One region of the Bradyrhizobium sp. B117 genome, then DNA from elsewhere that is predicted to be linked to it. Evidence: predicted binding sites of a transcription regulator. Region 1 holds the regulator's gene; each other region holds the start of a gene.
What was found. The regulator HrcA, encoded in region 1, represses chaperone genes, less so after heat shock. The targets are predictions, from matches to a motif close to GTTAGCACTCNCNNNNNGNGAGTGCTAAC.
Positions count from the first base shown of each region.

Region 2: a site for HrcA is predicted at 1,534-1,562, ahead of AAFG16_RS13515 (co-chaperone GroES). Genes of this name have one in related genera too.
Region 3: a site for HrcA is predicted at 2,128-2,156, ahead of AAFG16_RS05670 (co-chaperone GroES). Genes of this name have one in related genera too.

Region 1 covers NZ_CP152414.1:9,956,366-9,960,575, reverse strand. The annotation lists gene hemW (radical SAM family heme chaperone HemW) at 1-217, opposite strand, end outside; gene rdgB (RdgB/HAM1 family non-canonical purine NTP pyrophosphatase) at 234-869, opposite strand; gene rph (ribonuclease PH) at 880-1,593, opposite strand; gene hrcA (heat-inducible transcriptional repressor HrcA) at 1,763-2,851, shown strand; gene grpE (nucleotide exchange factor GrpE) at 2,961-3,560, shown strand; gene pncA (bifunctional nicotinamidase/pyrazinamidase) at 3,704-4,210, opposite strand, start outside.
Region 2 covers NZ_CP152414.1:2,756,632-2,760,841, forward strand. The annotation lists gene groL (chaperonin GroEL) at 1-1,092, opposite strand, end outside; gene AAFG16_RS13515 (co-chaperone GroES) at 1,179-1,493, opposite strand; gene AAFG16_RS13520 (GntR family transcriptional regulator) at 2,224-2,958, shown strand; gene AAFG16_RS13525 (ureidoglycolate lyase) at 3,188-3,670, shown strand; gene AAFG16_RS13530 (allantoinase PuuE) at 3,677-4,210, shown strand, end outside.
Region 3 covers NZ_CP152414.1:1,174,326-1,178,535, forward strand. The annotation lists gene groL (chaperonin GroEL) at 1-1,623, opposite strand, end outside; gene AAFG16_RS05670 (co-chaperone GroES) at 1,741-2,037, opposite strand; gene AAFG16_RS05675 (hypothetical protein) at 2,351-2,872, shown strand; gene AAFG16_RS05680 (protein phosphatase CheZ) at 3,066-3,851, opposite strand; gene AAFG16_RS05685 (L,D-transpeptidase) at 4,168-4,210, shown strand, end outside.

The DNA of each region.
Region 1 (4,210 bases):
TCGAGGTGACCTCGCGACCGGGCGCGCGCTCGGCCGTGGTCTCGATCTCGCGCGCGAAAGCGGAGGCAAAGCGTGCCTCGTCGATGGCGGCGTGGCGGACATGGCTGTTGAAGTCACAATACGGGCACTTCGACAGGCAGAACGGCCAGTGCACGTAGACGCCGAAGGCTTCGGATTCTTGTTTCGACGCGTTTTCCTGGCGCGAACCGGTATCCACTTCGCTCGAAAACGCTCTAGCGCGGCTCAAGGCAGATCTCCGCCAGTTTCACGAAGGCGCGGGCGCGGTGCGACAGGGCAAGGCCGAGCGGCGGCAGGCCGTGCTTCTCGATGCTGGTCATCTCGCCGAAGGTGCGGTCGTGCCCGTCAGGCAGGAACATCGGATCGTAGCCAAAACCGGCGGTGCCGCGCGGCGGCCAAGCTAGCGTGCCGTCGACGCGCGCCTCGACCTCTTCGAGATGATCGTCGGGCCAGGCGACGCAGAGCGCGGAAACGAAATGCGCGGTGCGCTTTGCGGGCGTGCTTGCCCCGCGCTCCTGCAGCAGCCGCTCGATCTGGGCCATCGCCGCGTTGAAATCCTTGGTCGGACCGGCCCAGCGCGCGGAGAAAATGCCGGGCGCGCCGTCGAGCGCGTCGACCACGATGCCGGAATCATCCGCGAAGGACGGAAGCCCCGTCGCCTTTGCCGCCGCGATGGCCTTGATCGCGGCGTTGCTGCGGAAATCGTTGCCGGTTTCCTCCGGCTCGTCCAGGCCGAGCTCTCCGGCCGACACCGCCTCGATGCCGTGAGGCGCGAGCAGCTCCTTCATCTCGGCGAGCTTGCCGGGATTGTGGGTCGCGATGACGAGCTTTCCGGTGATTCGGCGGTGCATGGCTTATTGACTACGCCACGGCCAGTTTCTGCAAGTCCACCAGACGCGCGATGCCTTTCTGCGCCAGGGCGATCAGCTTCAGGAACTCGTCCTGCGTGAACGGTTCGCGTTCCGCGGTGCCCTGCACCTCGACGATGCGGCCATCGCCGGTCATCACGAAATTGGCGTCGGTTTCGGCCTCGGAATCCTCGGCATAATCGAGGTCGAGCACCGGCGTGCCGTTGTAGATGCCGCAGGAGATCGCGGCGACGTTGTCGCGCAGCACGTTGGCCTTGATCATGTTGCGCGCCTTCATCCAGTTGATGCAATCGGCGAGCGCGACCCAGGCGCCGGTGATCGAGGCCGTGCGGGTGCCGCCGTCGGCCTGGAGCACGTCGCAATCGACCGTGATCTGGCGCTCGCCGAGCGCTTCGAGGTCGACGATGGTGCGAAGCGAGCGGCCGATCAGGCGCTGGATCTCGACGGTGCGGCCGCTCTGCTTGCCGGCGGAGGCCTCGCGGCGGGTGCGTTCCGAGGTCGCGCGCGGCAGCATGCCGTATTCGGCAGTGACCCAGCCGCGGCCCTGGCCCTTCAGCCATGGCGGCAGGCGATCCTCCAGCGTGGCGGTGACCAGCACATGGGTGTCGCCGAATTTCACCAGGCACGAGCCCTCCGCATATTTGACCACGCCACGCTCCAGCGTCACGGGGCGCAATTCGTCGGGCGCACGGCGGCTTGGCCGCATGGGAAATCCTCCAAAAACTCGCGGAAATGGGCGGTTCGCGGTGCTTGTAGGTGGGGTGAGGGTGGGCGGCAAGGTTTTTTCACCCCCGGTTTTCCACCCCGCAAACGCCACGCTTGTCAGAACCGTCCTGGATGGACAAATTATGAGCATCTGAGAGGAGTTACCGTCTGTGGCCCATCACGATCCGATCCATCTGATCGCGCCGCACGCAGGCCTCGCCCAGCTCAACGAGCGTTCCCGCGACATCTTTCGTCAAATTGTCGAAAGCTATCTCGCGACCGGCGAGCCCGTCGGCTCGCGCAATATCTCGCGGCTGATCGCGATGCCGCTGTCGCCGGCCTCGGTCCGCAACGTCATGGCCGATCTGGAACAGCTCGGCCTGATCTACGCGCCACATACCTCCGCCGGCCGCTTGCCGACGGAACTCGGCCTGCGTTTCTTCGTCGATGCCCTGATGCAGGTCGGCGATCTCAACGAGGCCGAGCGCGCGTCGATCCAGAGCCAGCTCGCATCGGTCGGCCAGGCACAGTCGGTCGAGGCGGCGCTGGATCAGGCCTTGACGCGGCTATCGGGCCTCACGCGGGCCGCAGCCGTGGTGCTGACGCCAAAATCCAATGCGCGACTGAAGCACATCGAGTTCGTCAGGCTGGAACCGGAAAAGGCGCTGGTGATCCTGGTCGGCGAGGACGGCCAGGTCGAAAACCGCGTGCTGGCGCTGCCGCCCGGAGTTCCCTCCTCCGCGATCACGGAAGCCGGTAATTTCCTCAATGCGCGCATCCGCGGCCGCACGCTCGCCGAAGCGCGGCTCGAGCTCGAGACTGCGCTCGGCGAGGCTCGCGCCGAGCTCGATCAGCTGACTCAGAAGGTGATTTCGGCCGGAATCGCAAGCTGGTCCGGCGGCGAGAACGAGGATCGCCAGCTCATCGTCCGCGGCCACGCCAATCTGCTCGAAGATCTGCACGCGCTGGAGGATCTGGAGCGGGTTCGCCTGTTGTTCGACGATCTCGAGACCAAGCGCGGCGTGATCGACCTGCTGGGCCGCGCCGAGACCGCCGAGGGCGTGAGGATTTTCATTGGCTCCGAGAACAAGCTGTTCTCGCTGTCCGGCTCCTCCACGATCATCTCGCCGTATCGGGATGCCGCCGGTCATATCGTCGGCGTTTTGGGCGTGATCGGGCCGACGCGGCTGAATTATGCCCGCGTGATCCCGACCGTGGACTACGCCGCCCGCATCGTCAGCCGCCTTCTGGGCGGCTGACCGGCATTTGTGCCGATCACGGGCGCTTGATTTTCGTGCGCTTAGGCACGATATCCGGGCCAACAATCCTTGCCAACAATCCCTGGAAACGAGTTCGAGATTTGAGCCGATGACCGATCGAGACCGGCAACCCGAAGACACGACCGCACCGACCGGCGAGCCCGTGGTGTCGAAACCCTACATCATGCCCGACGATCCCGAGCCGGGTTCGGTCGAGCTGCTGCAGAAGGAAGCCGCCGAGGCGCGTGACCGCATGCTGCGGACGCTGGCCGAGATGGAGAACTTACGCAAGCGTACCACCAAGGAGGTCGCTGACGCCCGTCTCTACGGCATCACCGGCTTTGCCCGCGACGTGCTCGACATCGCCGACAATCTCCAGCGCGCGCTCGATGCCGTTCCGGCCGAGGCGCGGGCCGCGGCCGATCCCGGCCTGATCTCGCTGATCGAGGGCGTCGAGCTCACCGAGCGCTCGCTGCTCAACGCGCTGGAAAAGCATGGCGTGAAGAAGTTCGACCCGCAGGGCCAGAAGTTCGACCCGAACTTCCAGCAGGCGATGTTCGAAGTGCCCGATGCGTCGGTGCCGTCGGGCACCGTGGTGCAGGTCGTGCAGGCCGGCTACACCATCGGCGAGCGCGTGCTGCGCCCGGCTTTGGTCGGTGTCGCCAAGGGCGGCGCGAAGGCCGCGGCCAACAGCAACGACGTCAACTGAGCGCTCTAACCGCTCATGGTGAGGAGGCGTGTCAGCGCCGTCTCGAACCATGCAGGTCCGGCTGCAGCAGCGGGCCTCTATCCTTCGAGACGCGCGCTAAGGAGCGCGCTCCTCAGGATGAGGGTCTGGCGGATGCGCGCCGGCTACGCGCTCACCGCGATATCCGCCGACTGGATCCGCTTCACGCCGGCCTTGGCCATATCGGCCCAGGCCTTGGCCAGCGAGCCCTGCGTGTCGATGCCGCGGCAGGCATCCTCCACGACATAGACCTCGAAGCCAGCCTTGCGCGCGTCGAGCGCGGTCCAGGCGACGCAGAAATCCGTCGCCAATCCCACAACGAAGACGCGCTTGATCTTGCGGCCCTTCAGATAGCCGGCGAGACCGGTTGAGGTCTTGCCGTCGGCTTCGAGGAAGGCCGAGTAGCTGTCGACGTCCTTGTGAAAGCCCTTGCGGATGATCAGCTCGGCATGCGGGATCGCGAGGTCCTTCGACAGCGCCGCGCCGTCGGTGCCCTGCACGCAATGGTCCGGCCATAGCACCTGCTTGCCGTAGGGCAGATCGACGGTCTCGAACGGTTTCTTGCCGGAATGGACCGAGGCGAACGAGATGTGGCCGGGCGTGTGCCAGTCCTGCGTCATCACCACATTCGC
Region 2 (4,210 bases), 2.8 Mb from region 1:
CTTCTCACGATCGTAGTCCGAGGTGGTCTCCTCGATTTGCGCCTTGATTTGCGCCACGCGCGCCTCGATGTCGGCCTTCTTGCCGGCGCCGCTGACGATCGTGGTGTTCTCCTTGTCGATCATCACCTTCTTGGCGCGACCGAGCATGTTGAGCGTGACGTTCTCGAGCTTGATGCCGAGATCTTCCGAGATCGCCTGGCCGCCGGTCAGGATCGCGATGTCCTGCAGCATGGCCTTGCGGCGATCGCCGAAGCCCGGAGCCTTGACGGCCGCGACCTTCAGGCCGCCACGGAGGCGGTTGACGACCAGGGTCGCGAGCGCTTCACCCTCGACGTCCTCGGCGACGATGACCAGCGGCTTGCCGGTCTGCACCACGGCCTCGAGCAGCGGCAGCAGCTCGTTCAGCGAGGAGAGCTTCTTCTCGTTGATGAGGATGTAGGCGTCGTCCATCTCAACGCGCATCTTGTCGGCGTTGGTGACGAAGTAGGGCGAGATGTAGCCGCGGTCGAACTGCATGCCCTCGACGACGTCGAGTTCGGTCTCGAGCGACTTGGCTTCCTCGACGGTGATGACACCCTCGTTGCCGACCTTCTTCATGGCGTCGGAGAGGAACTTGCCGATCTCCTGGTCGCCGTTGGCCGAGATGGTGCCGACCTGGGCGATCTCCTCGTTGGAGGTGACCTTCTTGGAGTTCTTCTGGAGGTCCGCAACGACGGCTTCGACCGCGAGGTCGATACCGCGCTTGAGGTCCATCGGGTTCATGCCGGCGGCAACGGACTTGGCGCCTTCCTTCACGATCGCCTGGGCGAGCACGGTGGCAGTGGTAGTGCCATCGCCAGCCGCGTCAGCGGACTTGGAGGCGACTTCGCGCACCATCTGGGCGCCCATGTTCTCGAACTTGTCGTCGAGCTCGATCTCCTTGGCGACGGTGACGCCGTCCTTGGTGATGCGGGGAGCGCCGAACGACTTGTCGAGCACGACGTTGCGGCCCTTCGGGCCGAGCGTCACTTTCACCGCATTGTGGAGGATGTCGACACCGCGGAGCATGCGGTCGCGGGCATCGACGCCGAATTTGACTTCTTTGGCTGACATATTGGGTTTCCCTGAGTTTTTACTTGCGTCTCACCCTTTGAGGCGCCGGCAAGCGCTCCTCAGGGGTGAGCGGCGCGAGCGGTGGACTAGGCGGCCTTCTTCTTGGAAGCCACCTCGGTGAGAACGCCCATGATGTCGCTCTCCTTCATGATCAGCAGTTCCTGGCCGTCGATCTTGACCTCGGTGCCTGACCACTTGCCGAACAGCGCGCGATCACCGACCTTCAAGTCGATCGGGATCAGCTTGCCGGCTTCGTCGCGGCCACCCGGGCCAACGGCGACGACTTCGCCCTGGGAGGGCTTTTCCTTGGCAGTGTCGGGAATGATGATGCCGGCAGCGGTCTTCTCTTCTGCGTCGATGCGCTTGACCACGACGCGGTCGTGAAGGGGACGGAATTTCATGGTCTCCTCCTATTTTTTCGAGTTGCGTTATTTTCGATGAAATAGCAATCGAAGCCAGCGAGTGCTAACCACTCCGAAAGTAAGCTGGCTTGGCCGGCATACAAGACAAAACCACGAAGGATTGCACTAAGGACATAGGGGCCGTTAGCACGTGCGGTAAGCCATTGTTAAAGCCTGAAGATCCGCTGAATGCCAGCCGTGGTTGAGAGCGAAGAGTCTGGTCGACTCGTGAAGCGAATTTCGCGTTCCTCTCCCTACCGACTTGCCTGTGTCGAGGGCCGGAGGAGAGAGTTTGTTTCCGGTCTCTATCCCTCCAGCAAAAAAAGCATTTGAAAACATGTGCGGCACTGCCGGGGACGGCTGATCGAGCAAAGGTTATCCGAGACTGATGCTCTGCAAATTGGCGAGCGGACGGTCCCAGTGCCAATTTACTCAGCTAACACGCTGCCTGTGGCTGATCGTACATGCCAGCGGTATCCCATGCGGATACACCAGGTTCATCGCAAAGGCAGAGTCAAGACCGTCCGTCTTGCCTAACTCTTGCAAGCCAATCATTTCAGCAATATGCACGGTTCTTGCGCAGCAATTCCGGCGGAAGCATCCCGTCGCGGTGCAGCGGCGAGCGTCGGATGTCCCATCACGGTGCGGGATAAGCCGCGAACGCGAAGCACCTCGACAAGCCGCAGTTGCATGACTACCGATCTGCCAGACTGTCTCCCGAGGAATGAACGTGACGAAGTCGACCGCGCGCAAGCCAAAATCCGCAACAAACGTTCTGCGCGCGGCTGCGGCGGAGGCACCGAAGCGTCTGCGGTCGGATGGTAACGTCACCGAAACGACCTATCGGAAGCTTCTGGACTTGATTGAAACACGGCAACTTACGCCGGGCGAGGTCATCGAGGAGCGACGGCTTGCGCTTCGCCTCAAGGTGTCGCGCACTCCGCTACGTGCCGGAATCAGCCGTCTGCTCGGCGAGGGCAGGCTGGAGCAGCTTTCGAATGGCTCGGTGATCGTTCGCAACATCGGTATCGCCGAGCTCCTCGAGTTGATTCATCTGCGCCTCATTCTGGAAAGCGAGGCGGCCTCGCTTGCTGCAACGCGTATCGGCCTTGATGTGCTGCAACCGATCAAGGCTAGCCTGGAGAAGATCCTGTCCACCGCCGAGGTCACCAAAGCCAAGCACTGGACGCTGGATGACGAGATTCACGACCAGATTGCGAGCCACTGCGGCAACCGCTCTCTCGCCACGCTGATCGGAGAGACCCGCCGCAAGATCAGGATGTGCAATGTGGAGCGCCGTCCCGAGCGGTTGTTGCCCGCGTGTCGCGAACACCTCGCGATCGTCGATGCCATCATCAAGCGAGACGCAGTAGTGGCGCGCCACGCGATGATCCAGCATCTGACCAACGTCCGCCAGGGGATGTTGGAAACGTTCGGGATTTTCTTGCCCGACAGCCACAGCTGAATGCCGCCGCTGTGAGTTCGCCGACCTGCGCTGGGCTGTTCGGGGTCCGCCGCATTCCGTCCCGGCCCTTACTCACGATTGCTGCCCTGCGAAGAGGTCACGGCTCGCGCCCTTGACACGGCGGTACCTCTAAGCTCCAATGGTATACCACTGGTATTACTAGCCGGTGAGTGTCGTCTGCATCGTTGGCTGTCCCAGAGCTTCAATGAATCACTCTCCTTCGTACACAGTGTCGCTCGAGCCGCTGTCCGCCGAGGCCTTTCGTCCTTTCGGCGACGTGGTTTCGCGCCCGACCGGTGAGCGACGGCGTTACCTTCCGACGATGCTGAACCGTGCCGACGAGGCGCAAACATTCTCGCTGTGGATCAGCGGCGCGGCCGCGGTCGGACAGCTCCCGCTGCGGCTGACCACGCTGGAGCGGCATCCTTATTCGGCGCAGACTTTCGTGCCGCTAGGTTCCACGCGCTATCTGGCCATCGTCTGCGCATCGACGCCGGACGGCGGTCCCGACCTGGCGACGCTGCGCGGATTCATCGCTGGCCCCGACCAGATCGTCACCTACGCACGCAATGTGTGGCATCATCCGATGACCGTGCTTGACGCCCCTATGGAATTCGCGGTGGCGATGGGTGTGACCGGCCAGCAGAACGATGATGTCTTCTTCGGTCTCGATGCCGCCGTCACCATCGTTATGCCGCCGGCAGGTTCGTAGAAGGTAATGGTCATGACCGCGCAAAACGACCAGGATCGCGATTTCGTCGGCTATGGACGCAATCCGCCGGATCCGAGATGGCCCGGCGCCGCTCGCGTCGCGCTCAACATCTGCGTCAATTACGAAGAAGGATCGGAGGCTTCGTTTGCCGATGGCGACGGCGTCACTGAGACGGCGCTGACGGAGGGCGGCGGGGGAGGCTTTGACGGGCGCGATCTCGCTGCGGAATCGATGTTCGAGTATGGTAGCCGCGTCGGTTTCTGGCGGCTGATCCGGTTGCTCTCCGAGCGCGGCATGACGGCCACCGTCATGGGGTGCGCCCTTGCGCTGGAGCGCAATCCGGAAGCGGCAGCGGCCATCCGCGAGCATGGATACGATGTGTGCGCCCATGGCTGGCGCTGGGAGCGGCATCAACATCTTGGCGAGGATGAGGAGCGCGAGCGGATCCGCAGGACAGTGGCAAGTCTGGCCCGGACGATCGGCGAGCGACCACTCGGTTGGTATTGCCGCTACGGCGCGGGAGTGAACACCCGCCGGCTG
Region 3 (4,210 bases), 1.3 Mb from region 1:
GCCCATGCCACCGCCGGCGGGCATCGCGGGCGCGGCTTCCTTCTTCGGCATCTCGGCGACCATGGCCTCGGTCGTCACCAGCAGGCCGGCCACGGAGGAGGCGTCCTGCAGCGCGGTGCGAACCACCTTGGCGGGATCGATGATGCCCTTCTCGATCATGTCGACATAGTCCTCGGTCTGGGCGTCGAAGCCGAAGGTCTCGGACTTGTTTTCCAGGATCTTGCCGACCACGATCGAGCCCTCAACGCCGGCATTCTCCGAGATCTGGCGGATCGGAGCTTCCAGCGCCTTCAGCACGATGTTGATGCCGGCCTGGACGTCGGCATTGGCGTTGGTGAGACGGCCGACTGCCTTCTTGGCGCGCAGCAGCGTGACGCCGCCGCCGGGGACGATGCCTTCCTGCACCGCGGCGCGGGTGGCGTTGAGCGCGTCCTCGACGCGGTCCTTCTTCTCCTTGACCTCGATCTCGGTGGCGCCGCCGACGCGGATCACCGCGACGCCGCCGGCGAGCTTGGCAAGGCGCTCCTGGAGCTTCTCACGGTCGTAGTCCGAGGTGGTCTCCTCGATCTGGGCCTTGATCTGGCCGACGCGGGCCTCGATGTCGGGCTTCTTGCCGGCGCCGTTGACGATCGTGGTGTTCTCCTTGTCGATCACCACCTTCTTGGCGCGGCCGAGCATCTTCACCGTGACGTTCTCGAGCTTCATGCCGAGATCTTCGGAGATCAACTGACCACCGGTCAGGATTGCGAGGTCTTCAAGCATGGCCTTGCGGCGATCACCGAAGCCCGGCGCCTTGACGGCGGCAACCTTGAGGCCGCCACGCAGGCGGTTGACGACCAGGGTCGCCAGCGCCTCGCCCTCGACGTCCTCGGCGATGATGACGAGCGGCTTGCCCGACTGCACCACGGCTTCGAGCACAGGCAGCATGGCCTGCAGGCCGGACAGCTTCTTCTCGTGCAGGAGGATGTAGGCGTCCTCGAGCTCGGCGGTCATCTTCTCGGGGTTGGTGACGAAGTACGGGCTGAGATAGCCGCGGTCGAACTTCATGCCCTCGACGATGTCGACTTCGGTGTCGAGCGACTTGTTTTCCTCGACGGTGATGACACCCTCGTTGCCGACCTTCTGCATCGCCTGGGCGATCATCTTGCCGATGGCGGCATCGCCGTTGGCCGAGATGGTGCCAACCTGGGCGACCTCGGAGGAGGCGGCGACGGGCTTCGCGCGCTTCTCGATGTCCTTGACCACGGCCAGGACGGCGCTGTCGATGCCGCGCTTGAGGTCCATCGGGTTCATGCCGGCGGCAACCGCCTTGGCGCCTTCGCGCACGATGGCCTGGGCCAGCACGGTCGCGGTGGTGGTGCCGTCGCCGGCGAGGTCGTTGGTCTTGGAGGCGACCTCACGCACCATCTGGGCGCCCATGTTCTCGAACTTGTCCTCGAGCTCGATCTCCTTGGCGACGGTGACGCCGTCCTTGGTGATGCGCGGCGCGCCGAAGCTCTTCTCGATGACGACGTTGCGGCCCTTCGGGCCGAGCGTCACCTTGACGGCGTTGGCGAGAATGTCGACGCCGCGCAGCATGCGATCGCGCGCGTCTCCGGAGAATTTGACGTCCTTGGCAGCCATGGTCTGCAGTCCCTCGTGTTGCGTGATGTGTCTTGGTTCGTGCTGTGCGGCGGAATGATGGATGCCCGGATCGCGCGATCCGGGCATGACATTCAGCGGCCGTTCAGGCGGATGGCCTTAGGCCAGCACGCCCATGATGTCCGACTCCTTCATGATCAGGAGCTCTTCGTTGTCGATCTTGACCTCGGTGCCCGACCACTTGCCGAACAGGACGCGGTCGCCCGCCTTGAGGTCGATCGGAATCAGCTTGCCGGTCTCGTCGCGGCCGCCGGGGCCGACGGCAACGACCTCGCCCTGGGACGGCTTTTCCTTGGCGGTGTCCGGAATGATGATGCCGCCCTTGGTCTTTTCCTCGGCGTCGATACGTTTGACCACGACACGGTCATGCAGCGGACGAAATTTGGATTTAGCCATGACGTTTCCCTTTGGAGGCTCGCTTCGGAAGTAGTGAATTCGGTGGGGCGGCGCTACCGTTCCTCCTCTTCCCGAGGATCGAACGGCGCGCTTAGCAATCGGGCTTTCCGAGTGCTAAGAGTGGCCCGGGAATATGGCTTGGCCGCGATCCTGTCAAGCAAAGGTGGTTAAGCGATTGGTGAGGCGGATATAGGATGGTGGCATTAGAAACTTGGTCGGGGCGCCCGCGTATTAAAGGACGTCATTGCCCCGGCGGCAGTTTTGCGCTTGGCTGCGGGAGGGGTGCGGCCATGGTCTTGTTCGGGGGAATGCCATGATCAAATCAGCTCGCGCGCGCACGGTCGCCAATCTGGCCGCTGCCTCTGGCCTGGCGTTGCTGCTTGGCGCCTGCGGCGGCGGCATGAGCCTGCCGTCGTTCTCGTCCTCCCAGCCGGCACCCGAGGCCGAGCCCGGCGCCGGTCCTGAAATGCCGGCGAGCATCCGTGCCGACGAAATCGTCGGCCGCTGGGGTCTCGCCTCGTTCCAGAACCCGGCCGACCGCGCCCGCACCGAGGCTGCGGCGAGGGCCCAGTGCAAGAACCCCTACGTGATCACCGCCGGCTCCTCCGGTGGCGTGATCATGCATCTGGCCGACCAGGCCACCCCGCAGGAGCTGCGGCTGAAGGGCTCGCCCAGCGGCAAGAACTATATCGGACCGGCCGGCCCGACCCCCGGCGAGCAGGACCGCGAGATCGTCTCGTTCGACGGCCGCGTCCTGATCACCCGCTTCATCGACAAGGACGCCGCCACCCGCTACGGCAACATGGTCTACGTCCGCTGCGCGCCACGGGCGTAGTCTCTCTTCCTCTTCGTCATGCCCCGCGAAAGCGGGGCATCCAGTACGCCGCGGCCTCTCGATTCAATCACTGCCGTCTCTGGAATACTGGATCGCCCGGTCTTCGCCGGGCGATGACAGCGGGGGGGACGCCGCCAAAAACAAAAACGCCGGCCCCTGGGCCGGCGTTTTGCTTTGTCCGTGTCTCGCGCGCTCAGTCGAACAGCGCGTCGATGTCGTCCTGCGAGGCGTGGCCGACGTCGCCGGCGAGCTTCGGGCCGTTGAGGAGCTTCTCGTCGTCGCTGCGCTGATCGACCGGCGCCGGCACATGGGCCTTGATCGCGTCGACGCCGCCCCAGATGTCCATCATCGCATTGATGTGCTGCTCGATGAACTTCATCGTGGTCATGACCTTGCTGATGCGCTGGCCGGTCAGGTCCTGGAAGTTGCAGGCTTCGAAGATCGAGATGACGCGTTCCTGGATGTCGTCGGCGAGGCGCTTCTGCTGGTCGGCCGAGTCCACCTTGGACATCGCGCTGGCGGCCTGGTCGATCGACTCGGCGGCTTCGAGGATCTGCTGGGTCGCCTGCTCGGTGCCGCCGACGACCGCGCCGAGCTCGCCATTGACCTTGGCCATCTCGCCGCCGTCGAAGCTCTTGCCGTGCAGCGTCGCGATTTCGCGCTTGGTGCGGTCGATGGCGTCGTGGATCAGGTCGAGCTCGACCTTCAGCTTCTCGCACTGCTCGATCTGCGCCCGGTAGGTCTCGAGCATGGTGCGGGCTTCGGACAGTTCGTGGGCCGTGGACGCGTCGATCGCCGCCATGGCCGCGCTGCCGGACAGCGGGGCAGCCACAACGCCCTTCGCCATCTGTGCGCGGATCGCGCGCAACTCCGCCATGATCTCGCTATGCATCGGGCCTGCCTCTTCGGTTACGTCAAGAATCGGCATCTCGCCACCGACGATATCTTCGACGCGAAAACGTTTGCGGTGAACAGCCATCAGGATACTCCCCCCACCTCACTCACGCGTCTTTGTAGGCAGAAGCGATTTAACACGAAGTTCACAGCCGGAACTGTGTTTGCAGACGCGCGCGACGGCGCGCAAAGACGCGATTAACCATGCGTGCGCGGCATTCATCGAAAATAAACGCTGATCGCCAAATTGCAGCCCCGCGTGCGACGTGGTGAATCGAAACGCCCTTTCCGTTTACCAAACAAAACGGCTTTTGCTCTTTATTGACCACGTCGAGGGGCGCGATCAGCCATCAGCTCTCCATGACGCAAATGATCTAGACGAAACAGTACAGAGTACGTCGATGTTCAAGAAAATGTCTGTCGCGCTGCTCGGCAGCGCTTGCT